4 regions of the Lysinibacillus sp. 2017 genome follow, and region 4 is predicted to be linked to each of the others. Evidence: riboswitches for the same ligand, from Rfam matches in the RefSeq annotation. Region 4 holds a riboswitch; each other region holds the start of a gene.
What was found. A riboswitch is a leader RNA that binds a small molecule or an ion and turns the genes downstream of it on or off. The one in region 4 is predicted to bind S-adenosylmethionine.

Region 1: another riboswitch for S-adenosylmethionine. It lies ahead of metK (methionine adenosyltransferase); the one in region 4 lies ahead of DCE79_RS16650 (bifunctional homocysteine S-methyltransferase/methylenetetrahydrofolate reductase).
Region 2: another riboswitch for S-adenosylmethionine. It lies ahead of metA (homoserine O-acetyltransferase MetA); the one in region 4 lies ahead of DCE79_RS16650 (bifunctional homocysteine S-methyltransferase/methylenetetrahydrofolate reductase).
Region 3: another riboswitch for S-adenosylmethionine. It lies ahead of DCE79_RS09815 (Na+/H+ antiporter NhaC family protein); the one in region 4 lies ahead of DCE79_RS16650 (bifunctional homocysteine S-methyltransferase/methylenetetrahydrofolate reductase).

The regions. Positions count from the first base shown of each region.
Region 1 covers NZ_CP029002.1:2,834,490-2,842,838, reverse strand. Annotated here, with positions in the region: gene DCE79_RS13785 (NUDIX hydrolase) at 1-240, shown strand, start outside; gene DCE79_RS13780 (alpha/beta hydrolase family protein) at 233-1,012, shown strand; gene pckA (phosphoenolpyruvate carboxykinase (ATP)) at 1,131-2,717, opposite strand; SAM riboswitch class I at 2,917-3,030, shown strand; gene metK (methionine adenosyltransferase) at 3,281-4,477, shown strand; gene DCE79_RS13765 (gamma carbonic anhydrase) at 4,605-5,117, opposite strand; gene DCE79_RS13760 (alpha/beta hydrolase) at 5,259-6,062, shown strand; gene DCE79_RS13755 (alanine/glycine:cation symporter family protein) at 6,202-7,653, shown strand; gene DCE79_RS13750 (pyrimidine dimer DNA glycosylase/endonuclease V) at 7,673-8,080, opposite strand; gene DCE79_RS13745 (tRNA 5-(aminomethyl)-2-thiouridylate-methyltransferase MnmM) at 8,119-8,349, opposite strand, start outside.
Region 2 covers NZ_CP029002.1:1,895,129-1,903,477, reverse strand. Annotated here, with positions in the region: gene DCE79_RS09125 (AAA domain-containing protein) at 1-1,466, shown strand, start outside; gene DCE79_RS09120 (nucleoside-diphosphate sugar epimerase) at 1,482-2,231, shown strand; SAM riboswitch class I at 2,381-2,490, shown strand; gene metA (homoserine O-acetyltransferase MetA) at 2,567-3,508, shown strand; gene DCE79_RS09110 (ABC transporter ATP-binding protein) at 3,558-4,328, opposite strand; gene DCE79_RS09105 (YczE/YyaS/YitT family protein) at 4,460-5,092, opposite strand; gene DCE79_RS09100 (HesB/YadR/YfhF family protein) at 5,191-5,481, opposite strand; gene plsY (glycerol-3-phosphate 1-O-acyltransferase PlsY) at 5,558-6,160, opposite strand; gene parE (DNA topoisomerase IV subunit B) at 6,622-8,349, shown strand, end outside.
Region 3 covers NZ_CP029002.1:2,043,502-2,051,850, forward strand. Annotated here, with positions in the region: gene DCE79_RS09785 (LCP family protein) at 1-857, opposite strand, end outside; gene DCE79_RS09790 (sigma-70 family RNA polymerase sigma factor) at 850-1,374, opposite strand; gene DCE79_RS09795 (DUF2812 domain-containing protein) at 1,718-2,248, opposite strand; gene DCE79_RS09800 (PadR family transcriptional regulator) at 2,241-2,564, opposite strand; gene DCE79_RS09805 (YitT family protein) at 2,925-3,488, shown strand; gene epsC (serine O-acetyltransferase EpsC) at 3,606-4,535, opposite strand; SAM riboswitch class I at 4,831-4,934, shown strand; gene DCE79_RS09815 (Na+/H+ antiporter NhaC family protein) at 5,032-6,318, shown strand; gene DCE79_RS09820 (manganese catalase family protein) at 6,524-7,381, shown strand; gene DCE79_RS18510 (hypothetical protein) at 7,381-7,542, shown strand; gene DCE79_RS09825 (glucose 1-dehydrogenase) at 7,650-8,349, opposite strand, start outside.
Region 4 covers NZ_CP029002.1:3,406,697-3,415,045, reverse strand. Annotated here, with positions in the region: gene DCE79_RS16660 (globin-coupled sensor protein) at 1-684, shown strand, start outside; gene hemG (protoporphyrinogen oxidase) at 828-2,213, shown strand; SAM riboswitch class I at 2,300-2,399, shown strand; gene DCE79_RS16650 (bifunctional homocysteine S-methyltransferase/methylenetetrahydrofolate reductase) at 2,501-4,345, shown strand; gene metH (methionine synthase) at 4,338-7,769, shown strand; gene DCE79_RS16640 (GNAT family N-acetyltransferase) at 7,830-8,345, shown strand.

The DNA of each region.
Region 1 (8,349 bases), 570 kb from region 4:
ACAGTCGTTGTAGAAGATGTGAAATGGTTTGCCTATTATATCGTGTATGATGAAATCCCATTTTGTAAGGCAGTCTTTACAGCAAAGGTAAAAGAAATTCAAACGTTTGTCGGGGACTATGAAACAGAAGGTGTCATCTGGTTGACAGAGGAAGAGCTTTGGCAACAACCAAATTTAAGCTTTTATATGCGTGATGCGGGGATGAAAAAGATGTTACAGGAAGTGAAAAATCATGAATGAAAATGGTAACATCTATTCGATTCGAAATTACCCGTCACCGAATCCTCATATTCGCTTAGATGAAGTGATTTATTGGTCGCAAGGATTACGCGTAAAGGGCTTACTTGCACGTCCTAAGAAGTCAGGGAACTATGAAGGGCTCCTTTATTTACGAGGAGGACTGCAATCGATTGGGATGGTACGACCTGCACGTATTGCACAGTTTGCAGCACAAGGCTTTGTTGTATTTGCTCCGTATTACCGTGGTAATCGCGGCGGGGAAGGCAAGGATGAATTTGCAGGCGATGACCGATTTGATGCAAGTAATGGCGTTGATGTATTAAAACAATTTGTGAAGCAAGACAACATACATTTATATGGCTTCTCGCGCGGGGGGTTAATGGTGTTATGGACCGCAATTCTGCGTGATGATATTAAATCAATAGTGACATGGGCTGGTGTTTCAGATGCAACCGCAACGTATTGGGAACGTGTCGATATGCGTAGAGGTTTAAAGCGAATTGTCGGAGGAACACCGAATAAAGTACCAGAAAACTATGATAATCGAACGCCTTTATTCAACGTTGATCAAATTGATGCCCCAGTACTAATCATTCACGGGACGGAAGATCAACATGTCAATATCGAGCATGCATATCAGTTAGAGCTATACTTAAAAGAAGAAGGAAAACGCGTAGAAACTTGGTTTTCACTTGGGTTAAGGCACCATTACCCACCAAAATTAAATCGAGCGACTGTTCATAACTTATGTCAGTGGATGAAGCAACAGTAACATAAATGGAAAAGGGATGTAATGTAAGTGAAGACTTACGCTACATCCCTTTTCGTATGATATGAAATATGGTGAAGTTTAGTAAATAAACATTATGTCGGAATCAACCAATTAGCAATTAAGCTAATGGACCACCCTTTTTCACGATATCTTCGTCAACATTAACGAATTTCGTAAAGTTGTTTTTAAATAGACCAGCTAGCTCAGATGCTTTTTTGTCGTAAGCTGCTTTGTCTGCCCATGCATCACGAGGGTTTAATACTTCAGATGGAACACCTTCAATGGCTACTGGGATATTTAATCCAAATACAGCATCTTGAGTTGTTTCAACGTCGTTTAATTTACCTTCGATTGCAGCACGTACCATTGCACGAGTATAAGAAAGTTTCATACGGCTACCTACACCGTATTCGCCACCAGTCCAACCAGTGTTTACTAAGAATACTTGTGAACCGTGCTCGTCAATTTTCTTACCTAATTGCTCAGCATAAACTGTTGCAGGAAGTGGTAGGAACGGTGAACCGAAGCATGTAGAGAATACTGGTTCTGGCTCCGTAACGCCACGCTCTGTACCAGCTAATTTAGAAGTGAAACCACTTAAGAAGTGATACATTGCTTGTTCTTTATTTAATTTAGAAACAGGAGGTAATACACCAAATGCATCCGCAGTTAAGAAAATGATTGTTTTTGGGTGACCTGCTACTGATGGTAATACAATATTATCGATGTAATCGATTGGGTATGCAACGCGCGTATTTTCAGTTAATGAACCGTCATCGTAATCACATACACGCGTTTCTGGATTTACTGCAACGTTTTCTAAAACAGCACCGAAGCGAATAGCATTGTAGATTTCTGGTTCTTTTTCTTTTGAAAGGTTGATTGTTTTTGCATAGCAACCACCTTCAATATTGAATACGCCATTGTCAGACCAACCGTGCTCGTCATCCCCAATTAATTTACGGTCAGCATCTGCTGATAAAGTTGTTTTACCAGTACCTGATAAACCGAAGAATAATGAAACGTCGCCTTCTTCGCCAACGTTAGCTGAACAGTGCATTGGGAAGATGCCTTGCTCTGGTAATAAATAGTTCATAATACCGAAGATTGATTTTTTCATTTCACCAGCGTACTCAGTACCACCGATTAAAATAATTTTCTTTTCAAGAGAAGTGATGATAAATGTTTCTGAAGCTGTACCATCTACCTCTGGATTTGCTTTAAAGTTTGGAGCAGCAACGATTGTGAAATCAGCTACATGAGAAGCTAATTCCTCTGCTGTTGGACGGATGAATAATTGATGACAAAATAGGTTATGCCAAGCATATTCGTTAATTACTTTAATTGATAGTTGAGAATCTATATCTGCACCTGCAAAGCCGTTGAACACGAATAATTCATCGCACTCTTTTAAGTAGTTAATGACTTTTACATATAATTTGTCGAATACTTCTGATGAGATTGGACGGTTAATTTTACCCCAGTTAATTTTATCTTTAGAACCGTCTTCTTCAACCATGTATTTATCTTTAGGAGAACGGCCAGTATATTTGCCTGTTTCAGCACGTAAAGCACCGTCAACAGTTAACATTGCTTCTCCACGTGATGTCGCTTTTTCAACTAATTGTGGAACTGATAGTTGTGTTTGAATATTTTCCCCGTTTAAAAGTTCTTTCAGCTCGTTAGCAATTTCTACCGAATTCATCGATTAAATACCATCCTTTTTTATAGTATTCCCTTGTGTAGGGGAGTTGTTTGTTAATTCAAAAATAGTATAACACATTGATATTAATAATCTATACTAATTATGAATTATTTTTAATGGATTTTCTAACTGTAATAATTAAGACAAAATTGGTTGACATAAAATCCGTTTTTACGTAAGATTGTTTAATGAACGGATACTCTTATCCCGAGCTGGTGGAGGGGCAGGCCCTTTGAAACCCGGCAACCTGCGTTATGTTAACGTGTTGGTGCCAACCTGATGCAAGGGCAAAATAACCCTTGAACGATAAGAGTGAAAGGTAACGAAGCATATTAATCCTTTCCTCACGCGTGATGAGCGCGGTAATGAGTGAAAGGATTTTTTTATTTTGATTTAAAAATCGCGAATAGATTTAAGATAGAGTTAAATTTATAGCCTTTCAAAACCTCGTGTTAAAGCAAACAAAGCTTGGCGTTTATACTATTACTATATAAACGGACATGGGTAATGAGTACCGTATCAAAACAAAAAACAATTGCCAAAGTGAATTAGGAGGAAATGACATGACAAATCGTCGACTGTTTACATCAGAAAGTGTAACGGAAGGACATCCAGATAAAATTTGTGACCAAATTTCAGATGCTATTTTAGATGCCATTTTAGCAGCAGATCCAAACGCACGTGTAGCTTGTGAAACAACGGTAACAACAGGCTTAGTATTAGTTTCTGGTGAAATTACAACAACAACTTATGTGGATATGAAAGGAATTATCCGTGATACTGTAGCAGAAATTGGCTACACACGTGGTAAATACGGCTTTGATGCTGAAAACTTAGCAGTACTTGTAGCGGTGGGAGAACAATCTCCTGATATCGCACAAGGTGTTGACCAAGCATTAGAAGCACGTGAAGGTTCAATGACGGACGAAGAGTTAGAAGCAATTGGAGCAGGTGACCAAGGTTTAATGTTCGGTTACGCTTGTAATGAAACACCTGAATTAATGCCAATGCCGATTTCATTAGCACACAAATTAGCACGCCGTTTAACAGAAGTGCGTAAAAACGGTACATTAGATTACTTACGTCCAGATGGTAAAACACAAGTGACAATCGAGTATGGTGAAAATAATGTTCCTTTACGTGTAGATACAATTGTTATTTCAACACAACACGATGAAGAAGCAACATTAGAACAAATTCAAGCGGATATGAAAAAATACGTAATCGCAGAAGTTGTACCAGCAGAGCTTTTAGATGAAGCAACAAAATACTTCATCAATCCAACTGGTCGTTTCGTAATCGGTGGTCCTAAAGGAGATGCAGGTCTTACAGGACGTAAAATTATTGTCGACACTTACGGTGGTTATGCACGTCATGGTGGCGGTGCATTCTCAGGTAAAGATGCAACAAAAGTTGACCGTTCGGCAGCCTATGCAGCTCGTTATGTTGCAAAAAATATCGTAGCAGCTGGCTTAGCAGATCGCGCGGAAGTACAACTTGCCTATGCAATTGGTGTAGCTCAACCCGTATCGATTGCTGTAGATACATTCGGTACTGGTAAAGTTGCTGAAAGTAAAATCGTTGAGTGGGTTCGTGAATTATTTGACCTACGTCCAGCAGGGATTATTAAAATGCTTGACTTGCGTCGTCCGATTTACAAACAAACAGCTGCATACGGTCACTTCGGTCGTACAGATATAAATGTTCCTTGGGAAAATACAGATAAGGCAGCAGCTTTAAAAGAAAAAGCAGGCCTATAATAAAAAAAGAAAAGGAGCAGTGGTCGACATATCGTTGACACCGCTCCTTTTTTTATTTTTGACTTGAAAAAAATTCATTATATAAATAGGAAGAAATACATTTTTTAGTAAGAGTGTTATTTCACAATTACTTTTGTAAGGATTTATAATATTGTCCCTTTTCTACATATTCACGAATAATCCGGTCCATATCTGCACGATCTTCCGCTGTCACTTCGCGTACGACTTTTGCAGGGCGTCCCATTGCTAGCATATTTGGAGGAATGACTTTTCCTGGCGGTACAAGGCTACCTGCACCGATAAATGCGCCTTCCCCAATTTCAGCACCATCTAAAATGATGGAACCCATGCCAATTAGTGCACGTTTCTTTATTGTGCAGCTATGTAATGTTACTTGATGACCAATTGTTACTTCGTCTTCAATAATTAATGGAAATGCTGGGCTCTGGTGGAGACAAGATAAATCTTGAACACTAACACGGTCACCAATAATTGTTTTGTTGACATCGCCACGTATGACGGTATTGAACCAAATTGTAGTTTCGGCACCGATTGTTACGTCACCTGTAATCGTTGCATAATCTGCAATAAAAGCAGAAGGATGAATCGATGGAGTTTTATCTTTGTATGGATAAATCATACGAAATTCCTCTTTTCTTGTATAAAATAGTATTTGAATCTAATAGTATCGTACCAAATGAATTGAAATTTTCAAATAACATTTCTTTTTTCAATAGATGGATTATAATGAATAGAAGTTTCATATGAAGGAGGTTTAATCATGTGGAAATGGGAAGCTGAAGGGCAACCGAAAGCGGTAGTTGCTATACTACATAGTGCATATGAACATCATCGTTGGTATGCATGGTTAATTGAAAAGTTTCGAAGTGCAGGCTTTCATGTTGTCATGGGAGATTTACCGGGACATGGAGATCAAGCAAAATATGCGAGATACCATGATGAAGATTTCGAGGAATATGTATCTTATACAAAACTACTATTAAAGGTAGCACTTGAATATAATTTACCGCTGTTTATAGTCGGAAATGGTTTAGGTAGTACGATTGCGATGAAGGCACTTAAAAAAAATAAAATTGAATGTGCAGGTATTATTTTGACGTCACCTTGGTTAAATTTAAAGCTTACACCAGGTAAAATGTCCAATGCTTTAACGAGCTTAAGTGCGATTACATCAAATGTTAAGATTAAGCATGAATTGACGTTGCAACATTGCTCTAGAAATACAGATGTATTAATAGAGTTAAAAGAAAGTTTACCACTCAACAGTATGGTAACCGTGAAATGGTATCGTGATTGGCAACAAATATCGCGAACTTTACGTGATCCAGAATACAAATTTCCAGATGTTCCGCTGTTATTAATGAATGGCGAAAATGATAAAGTGACAGATATTGCAGCTTCTAAAAAGTGGCTGTTGCAACAATCTTTGACAGAATTTCATTATAAAGAGTGGGCAAACTGCCTTCACAGTCTCTATTTTGAACTGGAACGTGAAGAAGTTTTCCGCTATACAACCGACTTTATTAATAATGTATTAAGAGATTTAGGTTATATAATTGAATAGTATTTTACCTAACAAAAAATTATAATTTGTTAGGTTTTTTTTATTTTTGAAAAAATCTATCGAAATTTTCGAATATTTGTAATATACTAAATTTTAAATTAATACAATAATTTTACAAAGGGGTGGCTTAATGGGATTTATCAATGATTTTGTAGGCTGGGCAAATAATATTTTATGGGGCCCAGTTATGATTTACGGAATTTTAGTAGTTGGTTTATTGTTCTCAATCCTAACAAAGTTTGCACAAGTCCGATTAATTAAGGACATGTTTGTTCTGATGTTCAAAGGGAAAAAATCGGACGCAGGTGTATCATCATTCCAAGCTCTATCTATCGCGTTGTCCGGTCGTGTTGGTACTGGTAATATCATCGGTACAGCTTCTGCCATCGCATTTGGTGGTCCAGGTGCAGTGTTCTGGATGTGGGTCACAGCTTTCATCGGGGCTTCTACTGCTTATATGGAGTCTACATTAGCTCAAATCTACAAAGAAAAGAAAGACGGTCAATATCGTGGGGGACCAGCGTTTTATATTGAAAAATCTACTGGAATTAAAGCTTTAGGAATCTTATTCGCTATTGCGATGATATTATCTGTAGCGATTTTAATGCCTGGTGTACAAGCAAATGCCATTGCTGGAGCAGTAGATAACGCATTTGGTATCGCACCGTGGATTACAGGATTAGTAACCGCTTTATTATTAGGTGTTATTATTTTCGGTGGTGTAAAACGTATTGCAAGTGTTGCTCAAATTTTAGTTCCATTTATGGCATTAGTGTATTTATTAGTAGCATTAGTAGTTATTCTAATGAATGCTTCAGCAGTACCTGACGTTTTTGGTTTAATTTTCCGAAGTGCATTTAGTTCTGATGCAGTATTTGGAGGTATGATTGGTAGCGCCATTTTCTGGGGTGTAAAACGTGCGATTTACTCAAACGAAGCAGGTCAAGGTACAGGAGCTCACCCAGCAGCAGCTGCAGAAGTTTCTCACCCAGCTAAACAAGGGTTAGTACAAGCGGCATCAGTATATATTGATACATTACTAGTATGTACTGCAACAGCATTGATGATCTTATTCATGGGTACATATAACGTACATGATGGTAGCCAGGACGGAGCATTAATTGAAGCTAAATTCGATGAGTCTATCACGTATACACAATTTACACAAGCTGCGGTTAATAATGCATTCCCAGCGTTAAATAACTTTGGTTCAGGGTTTGTAGCAATATCATTATTCTTATTCGCTTTCACTACATTAATGGCTTACTACTACATTGCTGAAACCAATGTTTCGTATCTGTTTAAGGGTGGGGCAGAAAAAATAGGGATTTTCTTAATGAAAATTATATTACTGGTATCAGCATTCTACGGTACTGTAAAAACGTCTGACTTAGCTTGGGCATTTGGTGACGTTGGTTTAGGGCTAACGGTTTGGATAAACGTCATATTGATGTTATTCATTATGAAACCAGCATTACTTGCACTGAAGGATTATGAACAGCAGAAAAAAGAAGGAAAAGACCCAGTGTTTGATCCGAAAAAGCTCGGTATTAAAAACGCAGACTTCTGGGAAACTTATAAAAAAGATTAAATGAAAGGAGCATGCTGATTTAGTTCAGCTGCTCCTTTTTTTCTTCATAAAAATGTTTTAAATTCTCGAACTGATCAGAAGTGAAATCCTTTTGACCTCGAATATATTTTTCAAGTAAATTAAAATAACAAATCGTCAAATATTGTATATCATGATGCTGCTTAAATGGTTCGTAAATTGAACTTGGCTGTACATTTTCAAAGTAATGTTCCATTTTGTCGATTGTCCGAATGTTTATGTGTCGATTGCGCATTTCTTCAAGTACAAGTGCTGTATAGCAGTACAAGTCTTCTTTCGGATATTCATAAATATAATTAATTAAAATATGCTGGTCTTGTTTTTTGAAAATACTATTGAGCTCACGCCATTGGGCAAGTAATTGGCTTTTTGGTAAAAAGGGAATTAGCTCGCTGTGCCATAGTCTCATTGACTCATCCTTTCTTAAAGAAAAAGAGCTAAGATATCTTAGCTCTCTAATGGAATATCTTTTACTTTTTCTAGTGCAATAATAAATGGCGGATCATTTTTTTGATTTATAAATTCATAGCGTAAAACGTGGATGTACTTTTGCGGTAAATTACTTACATACGATATGACCTCATCACGCTCTTCTTTACCGCCTTCATGTCCATGATAAACGACTAGCACAATGATGCCACCTACTTTTAATAACTTCAGTAAGCTTTCAAGTGCTTG
Region 2 (8,349 bases), 1.5 Mb from region 4:
ACATCACACAGTCAGTAGAAGAGCTTCAGGACGGCTTAGCAACGAATGAATTAGAGCAAGTGAAAGTTGAGACACAGCTTGAAAATCGAGTGAAAATCGAACAGCAGCATATGCAAAAATCTGAAGAGCTTACGGTATTAACTGAACAACTAGCCCTTGGGAAAGAAGCAATTGAACCGCTAACCCAATTAATAAAAGAAATTAACGTGCAAGGGATTCAGCTGGAAAAACGCCGTGAAGAACTGGAACAATTAACGAAAATGAATCCAGAGCAAGCGATTATTGAAGTGAATAAAAACATCACACAGCTAAATACACAAATTACTGAACTACAAGTAAAAATCGAATTGCTACCCGTAACGCAAGAATTGCAAAATGAGTGGCACGGGTTACTGGAACAAGCGAACGCACACGATTTAGAGGAAATCCGCAAGCTATATGTAAAGCATGCAAATGTCATTGGTACAACCTGCGTAGCATCTGCGAATAAAGCGTTTATGGACAACTATCCAACCTTTGATGTTGTGATTATTGATGAAGTTTCAAAGGCTACACCGCCAGAACTTTTACTACCGATGTTAAAAGGTGCGAAAATTATTTTAGTAGGGGATCATCATCAATTACCACCACTTGTTGGTGATGCGACATTTGAGGAAACACTTGAGCAAGTCGTAAAAGAAAGCACAACGTTCGAACAAAAACGTGAGCTTGAAAAGTTACTCGAAGAATCACTGTTTGAACGTCTCTATAAAAACTTACCGAAACAAAACAAAACAATGCTTGCCTTGCAATATCGCATGCATAAAAATATTATGTCAACTATCACACCGTTTTACGAAAATGAAACAGAAGGCTTACAATGTGGTCTAGAGGATTCAGATGCCGTACGAGATCACTATCTAGAAACATCTAAAATTTCGCGTAAGCATCATCTACTATGGCTTGATATTCCGAACAAAAAGCCTTTCTTTGAAGAACGCATGAAGGAAGGCTCAAGTTTATTTAATACAGCAGAGCTGGAACAAATTAAATCACAACTTATCGAATTAAATGAAGCTACCCTCCGCGCCAAAGAGCAAGGACTTATCCCACAAGATGCTTTAAAATCCGTTGGGGTAATCTCGTTTTATGCAGAGCAGGTTAAGCGTATTAACCGATTGATAGAACAAGAAATTTCAGTGCCACATTTGCATATTCGTACAGGTTCAGTCGATAAGTTCCAAGGGATGGAGATGGACGTTATTATCGTCAGCATGGTGCGTAATCATGATAATGAGCGCGGTGAAATTGGTTTTGCGAAAGATTATCGCCGTTTAAACGTAGCATTATCACGTGCGCGTGAATTATTAATCATGATAGGTAGTACTGACATGTTTACAAAACGACCAAAACAAGCTCAAACGAAAGCAATGTATGCGCATGTATTAAATACAGTTAAAGAACAAAACGGTTATTTTACAACTTAATGAAGGGAGCACATCATGGATTTACAAAGCCTTGAACAAAAATTAGTAAAAGAACTACAGCAAAATCCTAATATAGAAGTTAAGCAGCAAATGCATTATGCCATTCCAATCCATACGTTAGAAGTAAGCTATCATCCAGTGATGCGTAATGCGATGGACATCTTAATGAAAATGATGTTGCTATCCTTTCAAAAGGCTAAGCTAAAAAATGCTGAGTTATTGGCGGACATTTTACTTGTAGAACCGTTATTTATCCACGATTTAACGAGCAAAATGCTACGACTCGGGATGATTGCAAAAGATGATTATTATGCTTTAACTGCTAAAGGACAAGCTCAGCTACAATCGGGGATTTTTGAAGAAGAGCTTGAATTAACGTCAAGTTATATCCAATATAGCCCGATCCATCAATCGATTTTAGATGGGGATTTAGAAGCTTTTATGGATTTAGAGGAGTTTCCTGAAGTATTTCCTTATATTGAATCTGAAGAAATTGATGCCATTGAAGAAGCAATGCTTGTCGATTATTTGCAGCAAGATCTTTCAAAACAAGAAGTAGCTGAAGATGAAATACCTACATTTATTACGAATGTAACGTCTACAGAATCGATACAAATCAATGATATTCCTGTACTTTGCTTTGTCTTATATGATAAAAAGGATGAACGTTTTATTGCCCGTGTGTTTAACACATTAACTGGTGCATGGGATGAAACGATTGAAGCTTTACTATTTGCGAATGAAAAAGAAAAATGGCTAGCATAAACAATTATTTTTAGTGGACAAGTACGTATTCGTTTCAAGTAAGCTCTCATAAGAAAAGGCATGGTTACACGCTATTCTATAAAAGTTTGTTTATTAAGAATTATTGCAAAATTACCTGTGACATGTTACTATTAATAACAATTAAATATGACTTATCACGAGAAGCAGAGGGACGGGCCCTGTGAAGCTTCAGCAACCTCTAATCCAATTAGAAAGGTGCTAATTCCAGCAAGGACTCAGATTCCTTGAAAGATAAGAGCGAGCGTTAACCTCTCATTCTTTTGCTGGAATGGGAGGTTTTTTGTGGTTAAGACGATTATAGGGGGAACCGTGCTATGCCAATTAATATTCCGAAACAATTGCCAGCTGGTGAATTATTGAAAAAAGAAAAGATTTTCGTGATGGAAGAGGACCGAGCAAAAACACAACAAATTCGTCCATTAAATATTTTAGTATTCAACTTAATGCCTGAAAAAGAAAAAACAGAGCTCCAAATTTTACGACTTTTAGGGAATACGCCGTTGCAAGTAGATGTGACGTTTTTAAATACAGCAACCTATGAATCTAAAAATGTGTCCAAATCGCATTTAGATACGTTTTATCAAACCTTTGAAGAAATCAAGCATCGTCGTTATGATGGCATGATTTTTACCGGTGCACCAGTCGAGAAAATGGCTTTTGAAGAGGTTGGTTACTGGCAAGAAATCACGAAGGTTATGGATTGGGCGGATAAAAATGTAACGTCGATTATGTATATTTGTTGGGGCGCACAAGCTGCACTATATCATCATTTCGGCATAGGAAAGTTCGAATTACCAAAGAAATGCTCGGGTGTGTATTCACATGTTATTACTGATTTAACTACGGATTTAGTGCGCGGATTTAGTGATGAATACGTCGCGCCACATTCACGTCATACGTCGGTTTCTATTGACGAAGTGCGAGCAAACCCTAACTTACGTTTACTTAGCTATTCTGATGAAGCAGGTGTCTTTATCGTACAATCTAAAAACAATAAGCATATTATGATTACGGGCCATTTAGAGTACGATGCTACCACGCTTTCTGATGAATATTTCCGGGATATTGAAAAGGATCCTGAACATACAGAGATTCCGGTGAATTATTTTCCAAATAATGACCCACTACAAACACCGAAAAATAGCTGGCGTGCGCATTCACATTTATTGTTCTATAACTGGTTGAACTATTACGTATACCAAGAGACACCTTACGTTTGGCATTATGTCGACGAAAATTTGGACTATCATATTTAAAATGAAAACGCGAAGAAAACAGTCAATGTTTTCCTCGCGTTATTTTATTTTATTTCAATGCAACCCAAGCGCGGTCGCGTTCAATTTGTAAGCTTACCGATCGACCGAAAAATTCACCTAACGTTTCTTCAGTTACAATTAATTCCCGTTTCCCAGTTACCATGTTTTTCCCGTCTTTCATTAACAATACATGGGTGAAACAAGGTAGGATTTCTTCTACATGATGTGTCACATAAATGAGTGTTGGACCATCTTCATCTTCAGCAATTTGTTCAATTGTTCGTAGTAAATTTTCCCGTTCAATTAAATCTAAGCCACCACATGGTTCATCTAATATTAAAATTTCAGGCTCTGCCATTAATGCCCGAGCTATTTGTACTCGTTGCTTTTCACCTTGAGAAAGTTGTTCAAATGGCTTATTGGCTAAATGCTGACAGTTAAAATGTTTCATAATAGAGACTGCCTGTTCGATTTCTTCGTCTGTAACTTTTTCAAATAGACGAAGTGCACCAAATTTCCCACTTAATACAATTTCAATCGCAAAATCATGCCAGTTAAAGTTATCAATCATGGCATTACTTACCCAACCGATGCGTGTACGAAGCTTTGGAATATATGTTTGACCATACGTTTCACCAAGTACTTGCACCGTCCCGTCATTTGGCCAAATATAGCCGTTAATTACTTTTAATAATGTCGTTTTACCTGAGCCATTCAAACCAAGAATTGCCCAATGCTGACCTTTTTCAACATGCCAAGATAAATTATCTAAAATGACTTTTTCATTTCGATATAAATGGATATTTTCAATATGTATCATAAGAGACACCTCCACCTATAACTATGCACCTTTTCAAAAAATTCAGAAAGTTATTTTTGAACATAAGCTTAATTCTTTGTATAAAAAAAGAAAACGAACAAAATGCTCGCTTTCTAGCTAAACTGATTCTATTAAATTACCGCGCTTTCTACACCCGTTGCACGATAAAAAAGCTTTTCATTTAATTTGAGAGCCCATTGAACGATTGGTCCGAGTCCAAATGCCATAAATACTGTGCCAATACCAACGGGACCGCCTAATGCGAAACCGATAATTGCAACACTTACTTCCATTGTTGTACGTGCGCGTGTGACTGACCAGCCAACACGGTGTACAAGAAGTAACATTAATGTATCGCGAGGACCGATACCGATATTTGCTACCATATACATTCCGCAGCCTAAGCCTAATAGAATGACACCCATTATAAATGCAATACTTTGCTCTAGCCAGCCATGTGCATCAGGCAAGAATAACAGAAAAATATCCATGAAAATACCAGTTAAAAACATATCTAAGTATGTCCCTACTTTTGGTAAGCGTTTTGAAAACATCGCGTCAATCGCTAAAATAATTAACCCTAATATAATAGACCATGTCCCAACGGTTAAGCCCAATTTGTTGGATAGTCCAATGTGAAGCACATCCCATGAGCCCACACCGAGCATTTGTCCCTTAATAGTAAGCGCAATACCTAAAGATAATACAATGATCCCTGCTAAGAAAAAAGTACATCGCCAATATAATGCTTGATTCGATTTCAATTGTTATCCCTCATTGTTCAAAAAGTCTAAGTCGTCTTAAGACATTATAACGATTTCTTATAAAAAAAGGGGATAACAATCTATTCGAAAAATTTAAATTATTCTTCGTAAGAATAGCTTAATTCATCATTCACAGCATCGACATCGACAACTAAATGATGCTCGTTAAAAAACCATTCATCTGCCTTTTCAATATAGAAGTGAATGTCATTAATCACTGTTTCAATGCCAATTTCATGTGGCTGTTCGCGATTCATTCCTAAAGAAAAACCTTCGTGAAATGGGGAAGAACCTCCGTAACGTGCATAAAAACGAATCGTATCACCTTTTTCAACTTCCATTTCACGATGGAACCATTCAATTGCTTCTTTTGATAGTTTGATTTCCATATGCTCACCTCTAAAATCATTATGCCTTAAAAGCGTGAATCTTTCAAAAACAAAAAACTCTCTCGTAATGAGAGAGTTAGAAACCTTTAATTTTAGGTTCTGTACCGTTTTTAATACGCTTAATATTTTCACGATGACGATAGAAAATAAATCCAGCTAAAAAGGCTACTAATATAAGTAATGCTACTTCACCTTCAACAAACCAATAAACAATAACGTAGATAATCGCTGCTGAAGAAGCAGTCAATGATGCGAAACTAACCATCTTCGTTAATTTTAATGCAATTAAAAATACAACTAGTAGTATTAAAAATAGCGGTAATTGATAGCCTAAAATAATACCAGCGCTTGTTGCAACGGCTTTACCTCCGCGGAAACTAGCGAAAATCGGGAACATATGACCGACAGCGGCCACAATGCCTAAAATAAGAGGGTGAATTGTACTGTTATCAAATATAGGTAAGAGCGGAAGAAGAACTGCTGCTGTCCCTTTTAAAATATCCATCAACAGCACGGCAATGCCTGGTTTTTTTCCTAACACACGGAATGTGTTGGTCGTTCCTAAATTGCCGCTACCTTGTTGGCGAATATCTGTTTTGTAAAAGATTTTACCAATCCATAAAGCAGAAGGAATGGAACCTAATAAATAAGCACAAATGAAAATTACTGCATTGATCAAGAGTTGTGCTCCTTTCAATTTTAAGAATTACTACTTGGTACTAATAGTATGTAATGAATAGTTTACACCGTTTTTATATAGAAGGAAAGAGGTATTATTTAAATCCCGCGTTATCCAAAAAGTATGACATCTAGCTCAAGGCTTAAACAAATAGAAAGGATAGGAGGGAGGTTATGAGCCTGTAAAATCCCGATTGATTCATTCATCTAACAATACGTTAAGGAAGAGAAAAAAACGAATAATTAATGTTTCGTTTTATCAAAATATTTTGCATTTGCAGGAAAATAGTTACATTTAAGCGAAATGAGCTAGAGGATATGCTTTAAAAGCGTGGTTGTTGATGATACAATTAGTCTTTGCAAAGCCTAATTTGTTACGTCGATCATTGACACTTCTCATTTTTGGCAGTACGATTAGGATGATAACAGAACGTTTGTTTGTATTTTTGGAGGGGATTACAATTGGTAAAAAACCAGACCGGTATTTCTTATAATGAAGATGCCATTCAAGTATTAGAAGGTTTAGAAGCCGTACGAAAAAGACCGGGGATGTATATTGGTTCTACTGATAGCCGAGGTCTTCACCACTTAGTGTATGAGATTGTAGACAATGCAGTGGATGAAGCACTTGCTGGATTTGGGAATCATATCATCGTTAAAATTCATGGAGATAATAGTATAAGTGTTCGAGATTTTGGTCGTGGGATGCCTACAGGTATGCATAAAATGGGCAAGCCTACACCAGAAGTCATTTTCACTGTGCTCCATGCTGGTGGTAAATTTGGACAAGGTGGTTACAAAACAAGTGGCGGTTTACACGGTGTTGGTTCATCGGTTGTAAACGCTTTATCGGTATTTTTAGAAGTTACGATTCACCGCGAGGGTCAAATATATCGTCAACGCTTTGAAAATGGCGGAAAACCTGTAACCTCACTTGATACTTTAGGAAAATCAAAAGAAGTAGGTACACTAGTTCATTTCTTACCAGATCCATCGATTTTCTCTGTCACGAAATATAATTACGATACTTTGGCTGAACGTCTACGTGAGTCAGCATTTTTATTAAAAGGGCTAAAAATTGAGTTAATTGATGAACGTGGCGAAGGTCAACAGGATGTTTTCCATTATGAAAATGGTATTGAAGCGTTTGTTACATATTTAAATGAAGAAAAAGACGTACTACATCCAGTGAAATATGTGGAAGGTATACTACAGGAAATCGAAGTTGAATTTGCTTTCCAATTCAATGATGCATACTCAGAAACAATTCTTTCATTTGTAAACAATGTCCGTACGCGAGATGGTGGTACACATGAAACGGGTGCGAAATCTGCATTAACACGTGCGTTTAACGAATATGCCCGTAAAGTAGGCTTATTAAAAGAAAAAGATAAAAATTTAGATGGCTCGGATATTCGTGAAGGATTAACGGCTATTATTTCCGTTCGTATTCCAGAAAATATACTTCAATTTGAAGGGCAAACGAAGGGCAAATTAGGTACGTCTGAAGCACGTGCTGCTGTTGATACGGTTGTATCTGAACAACTAATGTACGTATTAGAAGAAAATGCTGAATTATCATCATCACTTGTTCGTAAAGCTATTCGTGCACAGCAAGTTCGTGAAGCTGCACGTAAAGCGCGTGATGATGCACGTAATGGCAAAAAGAAAAAGTCTAGCACACTTCTTTCAGGTAAACTAACGCCCGCACAATCAAAAAATGCGGCGCGTAATGAACTTTACTTAGTAGAGGGTGACTCTGCTGGTGGTTCAGCAAAGCAAGGGCGCGACCGTACGTTCCAAGCCATTTTGCCACTGCGTGGTAAAGTCATTAATACTGAAAAAGCAAAACTTCAAGATATTATGAAGAACGAAGAAATTTCTACGATTATTCATACAATTGGAGCAGGTGTTGGCGCGGACTTCACTGTAGCGGATGCTGCTTACGATAAAGTGGTTATTATGACCGATGCCGATACAGATGGTGCACATATCCAAGTGCTACTATTAACATTCTTCTATCGTTACATGCGACCACTAATTGAGGCGGGCAAAGTATACATCGCCTTGCCGCCACTTTATAAAGTGTCAAAAGGATCTGGGAAAAAGCAAATTCAAGAATATGCTTGGACAGAAAACGAACTAGCAGCAGCGATTAACAAAATCGGTAAAGGCTATATCCTACAGCGT
Region 3 (8,349 bases), 1.4 Mb from region 4:
TCTATTTGAGTAAATAGCTCTTTTAATTGTGTTCGTGGAATCTCGTTTTCTGTTTTATTCATTACCATAGTCATTAGGTTTAATAGGTCATCTTCATCTAAATTATTTCCTTCTGTAGCAGCCATCATTAATGATACAACTTGTTCGCCACTCAGCTGATTTGTGCCCTTTTTGAATTCAAATGCCACTTGTGATATTGCCCTTAAACGCATATCTTCTTGCAAGTCATATTCAATACCATTCATAGAATCAATTAGCGTTGAAATGGTTTCTAAATCGATCACTGCATAATAATCAATTGGTAAATCGAAGAACTTTGAAACTGTCGTTCTTACATTTTCAGCGCCGCCAAAACGATAAGCAAATAATAATTTATCATCCAAAGTAGTTCCATCATCGTTATCTGCTACCTGCACATATGTATCTAAAGGGAGCGATACGACTTTCATCATCTTTTTATCTTTACTATAAGTAAGTAAAAGGTTTAGATAAATTCGATTATCCATATCTTTCGACTTTACCGTAATTAAAGTAGTTGAAATTTTCGCTTCTTCAACTACGGGAGCACTTGCAGCAGATGAGTTATATTCTTTATTGAAATCACTCCTGCTCAATTCTTTAGTCCAGTTTCCAGTTAGAACAGATGGCATAAACAAAAATAGACACAAGCCTACTGCCAATAAAGAGACTGTTAAGGGGGCGATTTTTTTTACCGTGATAAGTGACTTCTTTTGAGTATGAGCATCCCCGTCAATTTCACGAATTTGTTCAAATACTTTATGACGATCTTCTTTCGTAAATTGTAGCTCTTGACCCGATGTATTAGAAAATGCATCTTTTAACCGTTTATCATCCATTCAGTTCCACCTCCTTTATCATCGACTCTAACCTTTGTTTTGCTCTTCTTAATCGAGTTTTCACTGTATTCACTGGAACATCTAAAACTTTGGCAATTTCTTCAGTAGTCAATGAATCATAGTAATATAGATAAACCACTTCCCGATACACCTTTGGAAGAGAAAAAATAGTATTTTTTATTTCTTCATTCTTGTATTTATCGATTACTGTTTTTTCTGTTGATGGCATGATTGACTTAGCTGTTTCATTAATAAAACTTTTTACCTGTACCATTTTGTAATTCCAACTTTTTAAATAATCCTTGCATTCGTTAATGGTTATACGATACAGCCATGTTTTTATTTGTGCGTCAAACCGAAACGATTCTAGGTTTTTGTAGCATTTGATAAATGTATTTTGTACCATATCTTTCGCAATCTCTGCATCTTTCACATAAGAAAATGCCAATCGAACCAACTCATTACCATAGTCAATCATCAGTTTTTCTAATACGTAATCTTTTTCTTCTCTGTCCAATTTACTACCCTCCCCTTCAACTTACTTCAAATTCTGCTATTAGACGATTATCATTTCATAATCGATTCAATTTTAAAAAAATAATTTTATTTAAGAAAGATTCTCTTCTTTTATCGGCTTTATTTCTTAATGGATATCTAAATTTCTGCAGCAGTTGCCATTGCATCAGAATAATATCCTGTAATGTGCTCATTAATAGCGTTTTAATGGTATTTCAAAAGGACCTCGAGGGCAATAAAATAAGTGTGCTCAGTTCAATACTAAGCACACTACATTGAAATTTCACTTTAGTTATTTTTGAAGCGTTTTTATGTGCACCCGGTGCAAGTTTTTCAAGTTTTTATTATTCACCCTGCAAGCGCGCGCGGCGATAGGTTAAGGCAACATACATCATGACACATGGAACCACGAGCACCATAAAGATATTAAATAACATTTTCGATACTTGTCCCATTGTCCCATCAAAGAATACCATCATAAAATAGCTCAACACCATAAAGCATACTGTTAGCCATGTGGCAGGTAGTATCGATTTTTGTAGACGCATGAGTTTTTCGGCCTTTGAGGTATTATCAGAATAAATCGGCGTTGTGCCAACAGGTGCTTTAAATAAATGCGTATCATAACTTGAACAAACATGTTCCCAGCCGGCAAATTCAAACATCGCAAAGTATTCGTCTTTGTCTTCCTCTGCTAAATTGCGAATATCAATACTATAATCGATAAATTCTGGCTCACGCTTTTCAAGTTCATAACCAAACCCTTTATAGCGCTTGACAATCCAGCCCTTTGCAGCGAACCTTTTTAACACCTTTAAATCCCTTTTCTCTGAAAATGCAATCCCATCTGAAATGACAAATTTCTTCTCATTCATGTGAAGTACCTCCCTCTAGTCCCATTTGTGCAAAGCGAATCATTTTCTCACGCCTCTTCATATCATGTTGAAGTACATCGCGTCCTTTTTCTGTTAACATATAAACTTTTCTACGAGAATCACTATCGTCAAATAGTGTAATGTATTCCTGCACCATGAGTTTTTTAATAATAGTATAGAGCGATGCCGGACCAATTGTGACCTCACCGTCCGTCAACACTTCAATATCACTCATCACTACATAGCCATGCTTCGGCTGTGTAAATGCAGCCATAATATAAAAAACCGAATCGGTCAGTTGCTCTAATGATTTCATTTTTCCACCTCTTTATATCACTTTATGATATATCTAATTCCAATATATCATAAAGTGATATAAACGCAACTAATTTTTCTGAATATTACAGTATTTACAGGTCAACAACTATTATTTCTTTAGAAAAAGGACGTTACTATTTCATTTACCGGGTGCAAATACTTATTTTGCTCATTCATTACTTGAGAAACGGATGGAAGTTCAAAAGTTCTGTATGTGTAGGTTTACTCTTTACAGTTCTATTTAAAATTTGCATCTAAATTACTTCTTTCTGCCGAATAATGAACATATATTTACCATTGAAATTCACAATATTTTGCTTAAGTTACTTTAAAATAGTCTGTATTATGAGGTGGTTACCTGTCCTTTCTAAAAAAAGGTTTTGCACTAATTATAGGTAGCATTCTTTTATCTTTAGGAATAAATATGTTTTTAGTACCACATGAAATATTAGATGGGGGTACAGTTGGTATTGGATTAATAATAAATTACATATGGGGTTTGGAAACAGGTGTAACTATTATCATATTAAGTGTTCCCATCTTTATATTTGCATGGTTTCATTACAGAAGTTATTTTTATAATAGTTTACATGGCATGATTATCTCTTCTTTTTTTATTGATTTTCTAACACCTGTTAGTACGCTATTTAAAATTGATGCACTATATAGTTCTATTCTAGGTGGCATTTTAATAGGAATTGGGATTGGCTTGATGTTGCTATTTCAGACAAGTACAGGCGGCACAGATTTTATTGCCCAGTTTTTATGTGATAAAACAGGGATTAATGTAGGGATATATATTTTAATCATTGATGCTTTTGTGGTTATATGTGGTGGTCTATTATTATCCTCCGAGACTTTTTTACTTTCCATTCTTACTATACTTTCTGTTAGCATAACAACGAGTTATATTACAAAGTAGGATCTATTCACCTAAAGCGTACGCGAACACAGACATCCAACTATCATTAAAATTTATACAAAATAATAAAAAAGCCAGAGAAGTCGGATTAAGTTCCGCTTCACTGGCTTATTCTGTTTAGATTTCATAATCCGCTACATATTCTTTACTAATGCTAATATTCGGTGATGGCTGTGAGTTGTAGACACGTGAATATGGTGGCACGGTGTTGGTTAGCCAAATGTTACTTCCAAGTACAGTATCATGACCGATTGTCGTTTTACCGCCTAAAATTGTGGCACCCGCATAAATAACGACATTATCCTCGATGTTTGGATGACGTTTAATGCCTTTGATTGGATTGCCATTTTCATCAAGTGGGAAGCTTAGTGCTCCAAGTGTCACACCTTGATAGATTTTTACGTTATTACCAATCGTACATGTTTCCCCGATAACAACACCTGTACCGTGGTCAATGAAGAACGAATGACCGATTGATGCGCCTGGGTGAATATCGATTCCTGTTAACTGATGTGCATATTCTGACATAATACGCGGCACAATCGTTACATCTAATTTATATAGCTCGTGTGCGATACGGTGAATGAAGACCGCGCGAACAGATGGATAGCTTAGTAAAATCTCCTCTGTTGACGTTGCAGCTGGGTCACCATTGTAGGCAGCATGAATATCGGTTTGAATCATTTCGCGAATTTTAGGGAAGCTTTCTATTAACTTCATAACAACCTGATCGGCTCTTTCGCCGCATTGTCCATCACAGTTGTCATTATTTTGGTAGATTAATACCTTTTCAATCAGATCACGCAAATCTAATGCAGACTTACGAATATTATTTGTAACATCCGTCAGTGTACGCGTCTTATCGCTTCCTCCTTGGTGATAGATCTTTGGAAAAATGATTTGATGGAAGTTTTTTAAAATTCCCTGAATTTTATCGCGTCCCGTAAAGCCAATCGTTTTTTCAACTTCCATATGCTTTTCGTCGTATTCCGTTAATTCTTTTGCAATCGCCGACGTTTCATTATTTAGCCAATCTTCAATTTTCATATATCTAATCCCCTTTATGTTTCTAAACTTAGTTTATCGTTTTAGGTTAAAATTTCAAACTTTTTTATCCTTATTCGCACTAATGCAGTCATTTATACGTAACTAGGAGTGATTGCTCTTTTTCTTTATGATAGTTCATTTTAGATGATAAACCAAAATATGTTAAAATTGCATCAAACTTTTGGCCTTCATCACCAGTAAACATCAAAATAATATCCAACAATAATAATTTATTGACAATTTATCGAAAATCATATATTGTAGTTCTTACTTTGAAAAAAATAATATGATTAACTTCTTATCATGAGAGATGGAGGGACTGGCCCTATGAAATCTCGGCAGCGGAACGAATGTAGTTACTGTGCCAAATCCAGCAAGTACGCACTTGAAAGATAAGCTGAGGTTTTCCGTAATGTAGGTCTCTTCTTGTTCGTTTAAGGAGAGACTTTTTTGTGTGCTTGGACTTGATTTGAAGGAAAAGATGTTGGAGGTTTGTATGAAAAAAGGTAATCCATGGGCGTTACTCCCATTTGTAGTGTTTTTAGTGTTATTTATCGGATCAGGCATTTTATTAGACGACTTTTATGCGTTCCCTGTCATTATAGCGATTGCGATTTCTGGTGCTGTCGCATTAGCCATGAATCGTAAAGAATCCCTTTCAACAAAGGTCGATATTTTTTGTAAGGGTGCCGGCAATTCAAATGTCATGCTAATGGTACTGATTTTCTTATTAGCAGGTGCCTTTTCTGAAACGGCAAAAGGAATGGGTGCTGTTGATGCTACTGTTAACTTTGCCCTTTCCATCGCTCCGCAAAATTTACTTGTTGTTGGCTTATTTGTGATTGCTTGTTTTATATCCCTTGCGATGGGAACCTCTGTCGGGACAATCGTTGCCATTGCTCCAATTGGTGTAGGTATCGGTGAGCAAACAGATCTTTCACTTGCGTTACTCATGGCGACGATTATTGGTGGTGCTATGTTTGGCGATAATTTATCGTTTATTTCAGATACGACGATTACTTCCGTTCGTACACAAGGTGCACAAATGAAGGATAAATTTAAAGTGAACTTCCTCATTGTATTACCAGCGGCTATTGTCACATGTGTCATTTTAATGTTTATGACGATGAACTCAAACGCTCAAATTACGTATGAAACCTTTGAGTGGATTAAAATTATCCCTTATATTTTCGTCATTATTTTTGCATTAGCAGGTCTTAATGTATTTCTTGTTTTGGCTTGTGGTATTGGTATTGCAGGCATTATTGGACTAATTGATGGTAGTTATAATGTCATGAGCCTTGTGCAAGCAGCTGGCGATGGGATGGCTGGTATGTTTGAAATGGCCTTTTTAGCGATTCTTATTGCAGGAATGGTTGAAGTCATCAAGCATAATGGGGGTATTGATTTTATCTTGCAATTGGCCACTCGCAAAATCAAATCTAAAAAAGATGCAGAGTTTGCAATGGCTGGTTTAGTGAGCTTAACGGATTTATCGACTGCCAATAATACAATTGCGATTTTAATTGCTGGCCCTCTCGCAAAAAATATTGCCACTCAATATGATATTGAGCCACGAAAATCAGCGAGTATTATCGATATATTCTCTTGTGCAGTACAAGGATTAATCCCATATGGTGCACAATTTTTAGTTGCCGCTGGTGTCGCTGGCATTTCGCCAATCACGATGATGCAATATGCGTATTATTCAATGTTTATTGCAGTTTGTGGCGTTATCGCAATACTCATTGGTTATCCAAAAGCTAAAAAAATACGTGCTTAGTGTACACAAGCTCTCATTCGCATAGTAATTGCGGTGAGGGCTTTTTTAAAATTTTGAAAAAGTCTGAGAACTAGATACAAAACACTTTTGAATGGTTAACAAGGAATGAATTTGCTCTATTTGCTTATACTATGTCCAGTGAAGTGGATAAACTTTGCGGCAAATTAATATACATTCAAAAATTTCTTAGAATCGAGGGCACACTATGTATTATTACAAAGAAGAGTTAATAAATATTATTAAACCCGATAAACCTGACCCACAAGCAGCTCGTGTTATGCAAGAGATTCTTGGTGGTCATTATGGCGAAATGCGAACGATGATGCAGTATTTTTTCCAAAGTTCCAATTTTAGAGGCAAAGAAACGCAATATCGCGATTTACTACGAGGCATTTTCTTAGAGGAAATTGCTCATGTTGAACTCGTACAAAATACAATCAATCAATTATTAAATGATTCAGGGGAATCTGTTGCACCTGGAAATAGCGGTGCAGACCAGTCTCCTTTAGATGATGCTGTCCGCCACGCAAACCCACATCATTATATTGTTGGCGCTCAATCCTCGTTACCTGTTGATGCTGCGGGAAATCCTTGGAATGGTTCTTGGGTTTATGCTCACGGGAACCTCATTGCAGATTTACTCGACAATCTAGTATTAGAATCAACGGGCGTACTTCAAAAGACACGTATTTACGAAATGAGTTCCAACCAAACCTTCAGAGAAACATTAGCATTTTTAATTGTTCGAGATAACGCGCATCAAAATGCCTTCGCAAAAGCGCTTGAAACATTAGGTGTTGATTGGGGCAAACTATTCCCCGTTCCGAATTACGATATTAATAAATATCCTGAATGTCGAAAATTTGTTGACATGGGTTACCATAATATTCAATTCAACTTCAGATTAGATCCTACGCGAATGAGTGAAATCATTCAAGGACAAACGCCTAGCAGAAATGGTGGCCAACTTAATGTAACGCCTCCCCCTGAAGGTTTTCCTGTACCAACTATGCCCGTCATGCCAAATGAGCATAGTCCAGGTTTAACAGATATGAATAATTAATGCTTACCCGCTCCCTTGGACTTTATGCTGCAGGCCGAACAGCTGTGGGTATATGTTCAAATAGTTATATTAGTGGCTTATCTTTAGCCGATGGGATGTTCTCTGGACGAAGAGCCGCGCGTCATATTGCATCAAAAGTAAAAGTTGCGGTAACGAATTAACTAAAAAAGACTTGGCGCTAAACTGTCAATTAAGACAATTTGCGCCAAGCTTTCTTGTTTAGTTATAAAAACAATTTCACACTTAATAAATTCTGGGTCTTGTCCGATTATTGTGCAGTAAGACCGCCGTCAATAACAAATTCTGAACCTGTTGAGTAGCTAGATTCTTCTGAGGCTAGGAATAATACGATATTCGATACTTCTTCAGGTTGAGCAACGCGTTTTAAAGGAATATACTTTGCAAATTCTTCAATCGCATCTTTTGCATCTGCTTGTTGAATCATTGGTGTTGCAATAACACCTGGGTGTACAGAGTTTACACGTATACCTTGTCCAGCAAGTTCAATAGCAGCTGCTTTTGTCATACCACGTACGGCAAATTTAGTATCTGTATAACCGATTGCGCCAGCCACAAGACCATTCATTGAAGAAATGTTAACGATTGATCCCTTTTCAGTTTTTTTCATAGAAGGAACAACCGCTCTCATACCTAATAGGACAGATACTTGGTTAATGTCAACAATACGACGATATTCATCTAATGAAATATCTAATAATCCTTTGTTAATCGAAATACCTGCATTGTTTACTAAAATATTTACTGGACCAAAAGCTTCTTCTGCTTTTTTGATTACTACTGCCCATTCTTCTTCGCTCGTTACATTATGTTTCACGAAGATAGCACTTTCACCAAGTTCTGCAGCTAAGGCACTTCCTTTTTCTTCGTTTAAATCAGTCAGAACAACTTTCGCTCCTTCTTCGATAAAACGTTTTGCATGGGCTGCACCCATACCTTGTGCTGCACCA
Region 4 (8,349 bases):
TTAGCTGCCATTTCCGAAGAGACAAACGCTTCGTTCCAACTACTAACGGATCAGTCTGATATTATGCTTTCTTATGCGAAAAAAGCAATTGAGCTTTCAGATGTTGCGACGGATCAGGCAAATAATGGTAAAGTTCAAATCCGGCAGCAAGCCATTAGCATGGATGCGATTCAAGATTCCGTTGTCGTTATTTCAGAGGAAATTGACAAACTAGCGGAAATTTCAAAAGAGATGGAATTGACGATGGGGATTGTAACAAATATCGCCAACCAAACGAATTTGTTAGCGTTAAATGCAGCTATTGAAGCGGCCCGTGCTGGAGAAGCGGGAAAAGGCTTTGGGGTTGTTGCCGGTGAAGTAAGGAAGTTATCAGAGCAAACGAAGCAATCGGCGATTAATGTTGAAGAGCTCCTTCAAAATACCAATATGCGTACGACAAAACTACTTGAATCATTAAAAGAAATTAAAGAATCGGTTCAAATAGGTGAGTCAAGTATGAAGGGTACAGAAGAACAGTTCTCAGCCATTCTAGAATCGATGGTTGAAACGAAAGAACAAAATAATTTAGTAGAACAAGAAGTAGAGCAAATCGGTTTAACCATAGGAGAACTTGGTCGTGCATTTGATGAAGTCACACATGCAGCCGATACATTAGCTACGGTTTCACAAAACTTAGAAAACTAAATGTAATAAAAAATTAGGGTATTTTATGCTCTAATTTTTTTGCTTTCTTTCGTTATAAATTTGTAATATCCTTCAGGTTCAAATCGATTAAAAAAAGATTATACTAAAAGTAGAGATTACTGAACGAAGTGGGAGATGGACAGATGAAAACAGTAGTAGTTGTAGGCGGCGGTATTACAGGTCTTTGCACAATGCATTATTTAAAACGCCTAATGAGTGAAAAGCAGATTGACGCGCGACTTGTATTGGTGGAAAAAAATAGTTATTTAGGTGGGAAGCTTCATTCGGAGCATGCAGCAGGCTTTATTATGGAAACAGGCGCAGATTCAATGGTAGCTCGTCATCCGAGTGTTTTAGAACTTGTGAAGGAACTTGATTTTGAATCGCAGCTTGTTTATAACGAAACTGGAATTTCTTATATTCATACGAATAATGAATTACATGCGATTCCAGCAGGTTCAACATTTGGCATTCCTATGAGTGTAGAGTCCTTACAATCAAGCACACTGATTTCAGAAGAAGGGAAAAAACGTGCGCTACAAGATTTAGAATTGCCAAATACGAATTTTACTAAAGAAAGCTCGATTGGCACATTTTTAGAATTCTTTTTAGGTGAAGAAATTGTCAAAAAACAAATTGCACCCGTATTAGCTGGTGTTTATTCAGGGGATTTATATCAATTAAGCTTAGCTTCAACATTGCCTTATTTAGTGGATTATAAAAACAATTACGGTTCGATTATTAAGGGCTTTGAAGCAAACCGCGCACAATTTGAAAAAGCAGCAAATAAAAAATTCATTTCATTCCAAAACGGGTTATCGGCGATTATCGATCGCTTAGAAGAGATGTTGCCAGAAGTAGAAATCAAAAAAAATACTGAAACGAAGCAAATTAACAAGCAAGGTGCGCAATATGAAGTTGTGCTACAAGATGAAACGATTTTAGCGGATGTTGTCGTACTTGCTGTGCCAAATGAAACGGTGAAAAAAGTAGTAGATGATGAACAGCTAGAGCAACAATTCCAAAAATTCACGACAGCATCAGCGATTACAATGTATGTAGGTTTTGACGTGCCAGACAGTGTCTTACCTGCAGATGGAACAGGCTTTATCGTTTCACATAATAGCGATTTAGTATGTAATGCCTCAACATGGACAAGCCGTAAATGGAAGCATACATCTGCTGAAGGAAATTTACTCGTACGATTATTTTATAAAAACATTAACCCGCGTTACGAAGAGCTTGCCGCGATGAATGAGGAAGAACTGACTAAAGTCGCCCTAGAAGATATTCGATTAAGCCTAGGTATTCAAGCAGAGCCAATCGTTGTCAATGTAACAAAATGGATCAATCAAATGCCGCGCTATGACTTAGCACACAATGAGGCATTAAGTGTTGTGGTAAAAGACTTAGAAGCACGTTATCCGAATTTATTATTAGCAGGCTGCTCTTATTTTGGGGTCGGCATTGGGGCATGTATTGAAAATGGAAAAAATACGGCACAACAAATTATTAGTCGAATTCAGTAAAGAAATGCTTCATTCTGTTAAAGGGTATTGACGTTCGTTGTGGTTAACGATATGATTCTTTTAATTATTTGAATAATTCATAAAATTTCTTATCAAGAGAAGTCGAGGGACTGGCCCAGTGAAACTTCAGCAACCAACGTAAGTCAGGTGCTAAATCCAGTTGGCAAGTAGCCAAACAGATGAGAGGGAACTTAAATTTACAATAGTGAACCTTCTTTTATTTTTAAAAGAAGGTTTTTTTATATCTTCAGAAGTCTGAAAATACTGTGAATAATGGAGTGAGAGCAATGGGTTTACTAGAGGAGTTAAAAACGCGCGTATTAACGGCAGATGGTGCAATTGGAACATTGTTATATTCTTACGGATTAGATTATTGTCATGAGGAAATGAACATTATCCGCCCGGAAATTGTTGAGAAAATTCATGGTGAATACATTGCTGCTGGTGCAGACATTATTCAAACGAATACATACGGGGCCAATGCCATTAAGCTCGCTCGTTATGGCTATGAGGGGCGTGTGGCAGAATTCAATTCAGCGGCTCTAGAAATTGCGAAGCGCGCTGCAACACCAGGTGGTCAATTCGTTTTAGCAACAATCGGAGGGATTCGTGGCGTTCGTAAAAGCGAAGCGACGTTAGAAGAAATTTTAGCTGCCTTTAGGGAACAAGCGGAAACACTGTTAGCAGGTGCGCCTGATGGATTTTTATTAGAAACGTATTATGACTTTGAAGAAATTTCTCATTGCGTAAATTTACTTCGGACGTTAACAGACTTGCCGATTATTGCGCAAGTGACGATGCAAGAACCAGGAGTATTACAAAACGGGATGTCATTAAATGAAGCACTACAAGATTTAGAACGGCTTGGTGCCGATATCGTCGGAAGTAACTGTCGCTTAGGCCCCTTCCATACAATTCAAGCATTTGAAACGGTAAATCTTCCAAAGACTGCGTACTTATCCGCTTATCCGAATGCATCGTTACTTGATGTAGAGGATGGACGCGTTGTCTATGAGTCAGAAACCGATTATTTTGCCCGTGCTGCCGTTGAATTAGTAAACCAAGGTGTGCGCTTAATCGGAGGCTGCTGTGGGACGACACCAAAGCATATTGCAGCGGTAAAACAGCGTTTGGTGAATATCGTGCCCATCGAAACGAAGGAATTAAAACCAGGGCGTACGGAATTTGTGCGTGTTGCAGAGCCCCGCAAGCAAGAGCCATTACATGTAAAAGCGAAGCGTGAACGTTCGGTTATTGTGGAACTGGATACACCACGCCATTTAGAAATTGAAGGCTTTGTAGAAGGTGCAAAAAAATTAGCAAGTGCAGGCGCGGACGTGATTATGATGGCTGATAATTCGCTTGCCTCACCGCGCATTAGTAATATTGCGATGGCTGCCATTTTAAAAGAGCACGGGATTCGTTCGCTGCCCCATTTGACATGCCGCGATCGAAATTTAATCGGATTGCAATCACACTTGATGGGGCTCAATGCACTCGAATTGCATGACATTTTAGTGGTAACCGGTGACCCGACAAAGGTGGGGGATTTCCCTGGTGCGACGAGTGTGTATGATGTGTCATCAATGGAGCTGATTACATTAGTGAAGCAGTTAAATGAAGGCGGATCCTTTACGGGAAAGACGTTACGAAAGCAAGCAAACTTTTCAGTAGCAGCTGCATTTAACCCAAACGTTCGTGTGCTTGATCGTGCAGTGGCTAGACTTGAAAAGAAAATTGAACATGGGGCAGACTATTTTATTTCACAGCCTGTGTATTCAAAAGAAAAAATTGTTGAAATTTATGAGGCAACCAAGCATTTGGAGACGCCCATTTATATAGGAATTATGCCACTGACGTCTTCTCGTAGTGCCGAGTTTTTACACCATGAAGTACCAGGTATTAAATTATCAGATGAGGTTTTAGCGCGAATGGCTGCTTGTGGAGAAGATAAGGAAGTTGCAACAAAGGAAGGCATCAAAATTGCCAAAGAGTTACTGGATACTGCGTGTCAGTATTTCAATGGGATTTACTTAATCACACCATTTTTACGTTACGATATGACGCTTGAATTAATGGATTACGTTAACCAATTCGATGCTAACAATAAAGGAGTTCAGTCAAATGCTTAATCATCCAATTCATGAGCAATTACAAAAAAGAATACTAATCATCGATGGTGCCATGGGGACGATGCTTCAAAATGAAAATTTAACCTATGAGGATTTTGGTGGAGAACCATTAGATGGTTGTAATGAAAATTTAGTCTTAACACGTCCAGACGTTTTAGAGAAAATTCACCGCGCGTATTTAGAGGCTGGTGCAGACATTATTTGTACAAATACATTTGGCGGAACACCGCTTGTATTAAATGAATATGATTTAGGTGAAAAGGCAGTTGAAATTAATCAGCGTGCCGTTGAACTTGCACTGGCTGCTGCAAAAGAATTTTCAACTCCAGAATGGCCACGCTTTGTTGCGGGTGCCATGGGACCGACGACTAAAACCTTATCCGTCACAGGTGGTATTACATTTGAAGAACTTGAACAAAATTTTTATGTGCAAGCTAAGGCCTTAGTAGAAGCAGGAGCGGATTTACTTCTTCTTGAAACATCCCAAGATATGCTAAATGTAAAGGCGGGAACGCTTGCAATTCGCCGCGCATTTGATGAAGTTGGAAAAGAGCTGCCTGTTATGATTTCAGGAACGATTGAACCGATGGGCACAACGCTTGCTGGACAATCCATTGAAGCGTTTTATATTTCAATTGAGCATATTCAACCGTTATCAGTTGGCTTAAATTGTGCGACAGGGCCGGAATTTATGACCGATCATATCCGTTCATTAGCAGAACTTTCAAATGGTTATATTAGTTGTTACCCGAATGCAGGCTTACCTGATGAGGAAGGCTGCTATCACGAAACACCAGAATCATTATCGAAAAAGCTAACGGGCTTTGCGGAAAAAGGATGGTTAAATATAGTAGGAGGTTGCTGCGGGACAACACCTGCGCATATCGCGGCGATTCGAGAAGCACTTGCAGAAGTTGCGCCACGTAAGCCCAAACAAAATACACATGGTCATGTCGTATCAGGGATTGAGCCCCTTCAATATGATGATTCCATGCGCCCGTTATTTATCGGCGAACGTACGAATGTGATCGGCTCACGCAAATTTAAAAACTTAATTATTGATGGCAAGTTTGAAGAGGCTGCTGAAATTGCACGTGCTCAAGTGAAAAACGGTGCGCATGTCATCGATATTTGTTTAGCGAATCCAGACCGCGATGAAGTAGAAGATATGAAAAACTTCATGCAGGAAGTCGTGAAAAAAGTAAAAGTACCACTCGTGATTGACTCAACAGATGAGCAAGTAATGGAAACTGCGTTAAAGTTCTCACAAGGAAAAGCAATTATCAACTCGATTAACCTAGAAGATGGGGAAGAGCGTTTTGATGCGGTGATGCCACTTGTGAAAAAGTACGGGGCAGCACTTGTTGTCGGAACGATTGACGAGATTGGTATGGCGGTTACGCGTGAGAAAAAATTAGAAGTCGCCAAGCGTTCGTATCAATTACTAACCGAAAAATGGGGCATGTCTCCAGAAGATATTATCTTTGATCCACTAATGTTCCCAGTCGGTACAGGGGACGAGCAATACATCGGCGCGGCAGAAGAAACCATTGAAGGTATTCGTTTAATTAAAGAACAGTTACCAGGCTGTTTAACGGTGCTTGGGGTAAGCAATGTATCATTCGGGTTACCTCCAGTAGGACGAGAAGTGTTGAATGCAGTGTATTTATATCACTGTACACAAGCAGGGCTAGACTACGCGATTGTGAATACTGAAAAATTAGAGCGCTACGCCTCGATTCCGGAAGAGGAAATTAAACTTGCAAATGATTTAATTTTTAATACAAGTGATGAAACACTTGCGGTATTTACGGACTTTTATCGTGGTAAAAAGAAGGATGCAGTTGAAAAAAAACTCCCTGCAACGGTGGAAGAGCGTTTAGCGTATTATATTTTAGAAGGCACAAAAGAAGGTCTTATTGACGATTTAAATAAAGCGCTAGAAACTTTCGACACACCACTGGAAATCATTAATGGCCCGTTAATGGAAGGAATGGCTGAGGTCGGTCGCTTATTTAATGCCAATCAGCTAATTGTTGCCGAAGTGTTGCAAAGTGCGGGTGTCATGAAAGCGGCAGTTGCACATTTAGAACAGTTTATGGAAAAAGGCGAATCCAGTTCAAGTAAAGGAACAATGGTATTAGCGACAGTGAAAGGCGACGTGCATGACATCGGCAAAAACTTAGTCGATATTATTTTAAGTAATAATGGGTATCGCGTTGTAGACTTAGGCATTAAAGTAACGCCAGCCCAATTAATCGAAGCGATTCGTAAAGAGAAGCCAGATTTCATCGGGTTATCAGGATTACTCGTGAAATCGGCACAACAAATGGTCATCACGGCACAAGACTTTAAGGAAGCAGGTATTGATGTGCCAATTTTTGTAGGGGGTGCCGCATTATCACGCCGCTTTACAGAAACAAAAATTGCAGATCAGTATGATGGACCGGTTATTTATTCAAAAGATGCGATGCAAGGATTAGAGCAGGCGAATCGTTTAATGAACCCAAAAGAGCGTGATCAGCTTTTGCATGAACTTCAAGAATCTCGAGAAAAGCGTATCGAATCCGATGCAAAACGCGCGGCTCGTCCAGTGGTTGAAGTAAGCGAAAAACCAGTCCGAACAGTAGGAGATGCACCGGTAATCACGCCGAAGGATTTAGCCCGCCATATTAAACGGAATTACTCAATTGCGCATTTGCACCCCTATGTAAATATGCGTACATTAATCGGACATCATTTAGGCTTGAAAGGCAATTTAGAGCAGCTACTCGCTGATCAAGATGGACGTGCAGTACAGCTAAGTGAATTAGTAACCGAGTATTTAAGTGGAGACACGTTAAAAGCATCAGGCATGTATCAATTTTTCCCTGCACAAGCAGATGGAGACGATGTAGTCATTTACAGCCCAGAAGATCAAAAAACAGAAATTAAACGTTTCACATTCCCGCGCCAGCAAGTAGCACCATTCCTTTGTTTGGCGGACTTCTTAAAGCCAGTTGATAGTGGGAAAATGGACTATGTTGCACTAATGCTCGTATCAGCAGGTTACGGTGTCAGCGAAAAAGCGCGCCAATTAAAAGAAGCAGGGAAGTTTTTAGAAAGCCATGCACTACAAGCAACTGCGCTCGAACTTGCCGAAGGTTTTGCTGAACGTATTCACCAAGAAATTCGTGACCAGTGGGGCTTCCCAGATGCGACAGATTTCACGATGCGCGACCGCTTTGCAGCGAAATACCAGGGGCAGCGCTTTAGCTTTGGCTATCCAGCGTGTCCAAATTTAGAGGATCAAGAAAAGTTATTTGACCTCTTGAAGCCAGAAGATATCGGTGTACAATTGACAGAAGGCTTTATGATGGAACCAGAAGCAAGTGTATCAGCGATTGTTTTTGCACATCCGGATGCACGTTACTTTAATGTGTAATAAAATTGAGCCGTCTTACCAAATAGGTAAGGCGGCTTTCTATCCTGAGGAGGAACTGGAATGATTCGACAAGCAACTGCAGCCGATGTAGAAATGATTTTAGAAATTTTTAACGACAATATAGTAAATTCTACAGCGATTTATATGTATAAGGAGCAAACCTTAGAGCAACGTATGGCATGGTTTGAAGCGAAAAAACAAGCTGGTGAACCGTTATTTGTTTATGAAGAGAACGGGGAAGTGGCAGGCTACGCAACATATGGTTCATTCCGTCCCTACCCTGCGTTTCATTACACGGTAGAACATTCAGTTTATGTGCATAAAAATCATTACAAAAAGGGTATCGCAAGTAAACTAATGTATGAACTAATCGACTATGCACGTACACATGACGTAAAAACGATGGTCGCTTGCATCGACAAAGAAAATGAAGCGAGTCTTTACATTCATGAAAAATTAGGCTTTACATACAGCGGTACGATACGAAATGCGGGTTATAAATTTGATCGGTGGTTAGATTTAGTATTTTATCAACTAGATTTAGAAGGACCAAAAAATCCGCAAGAAAATGAGTAGTATA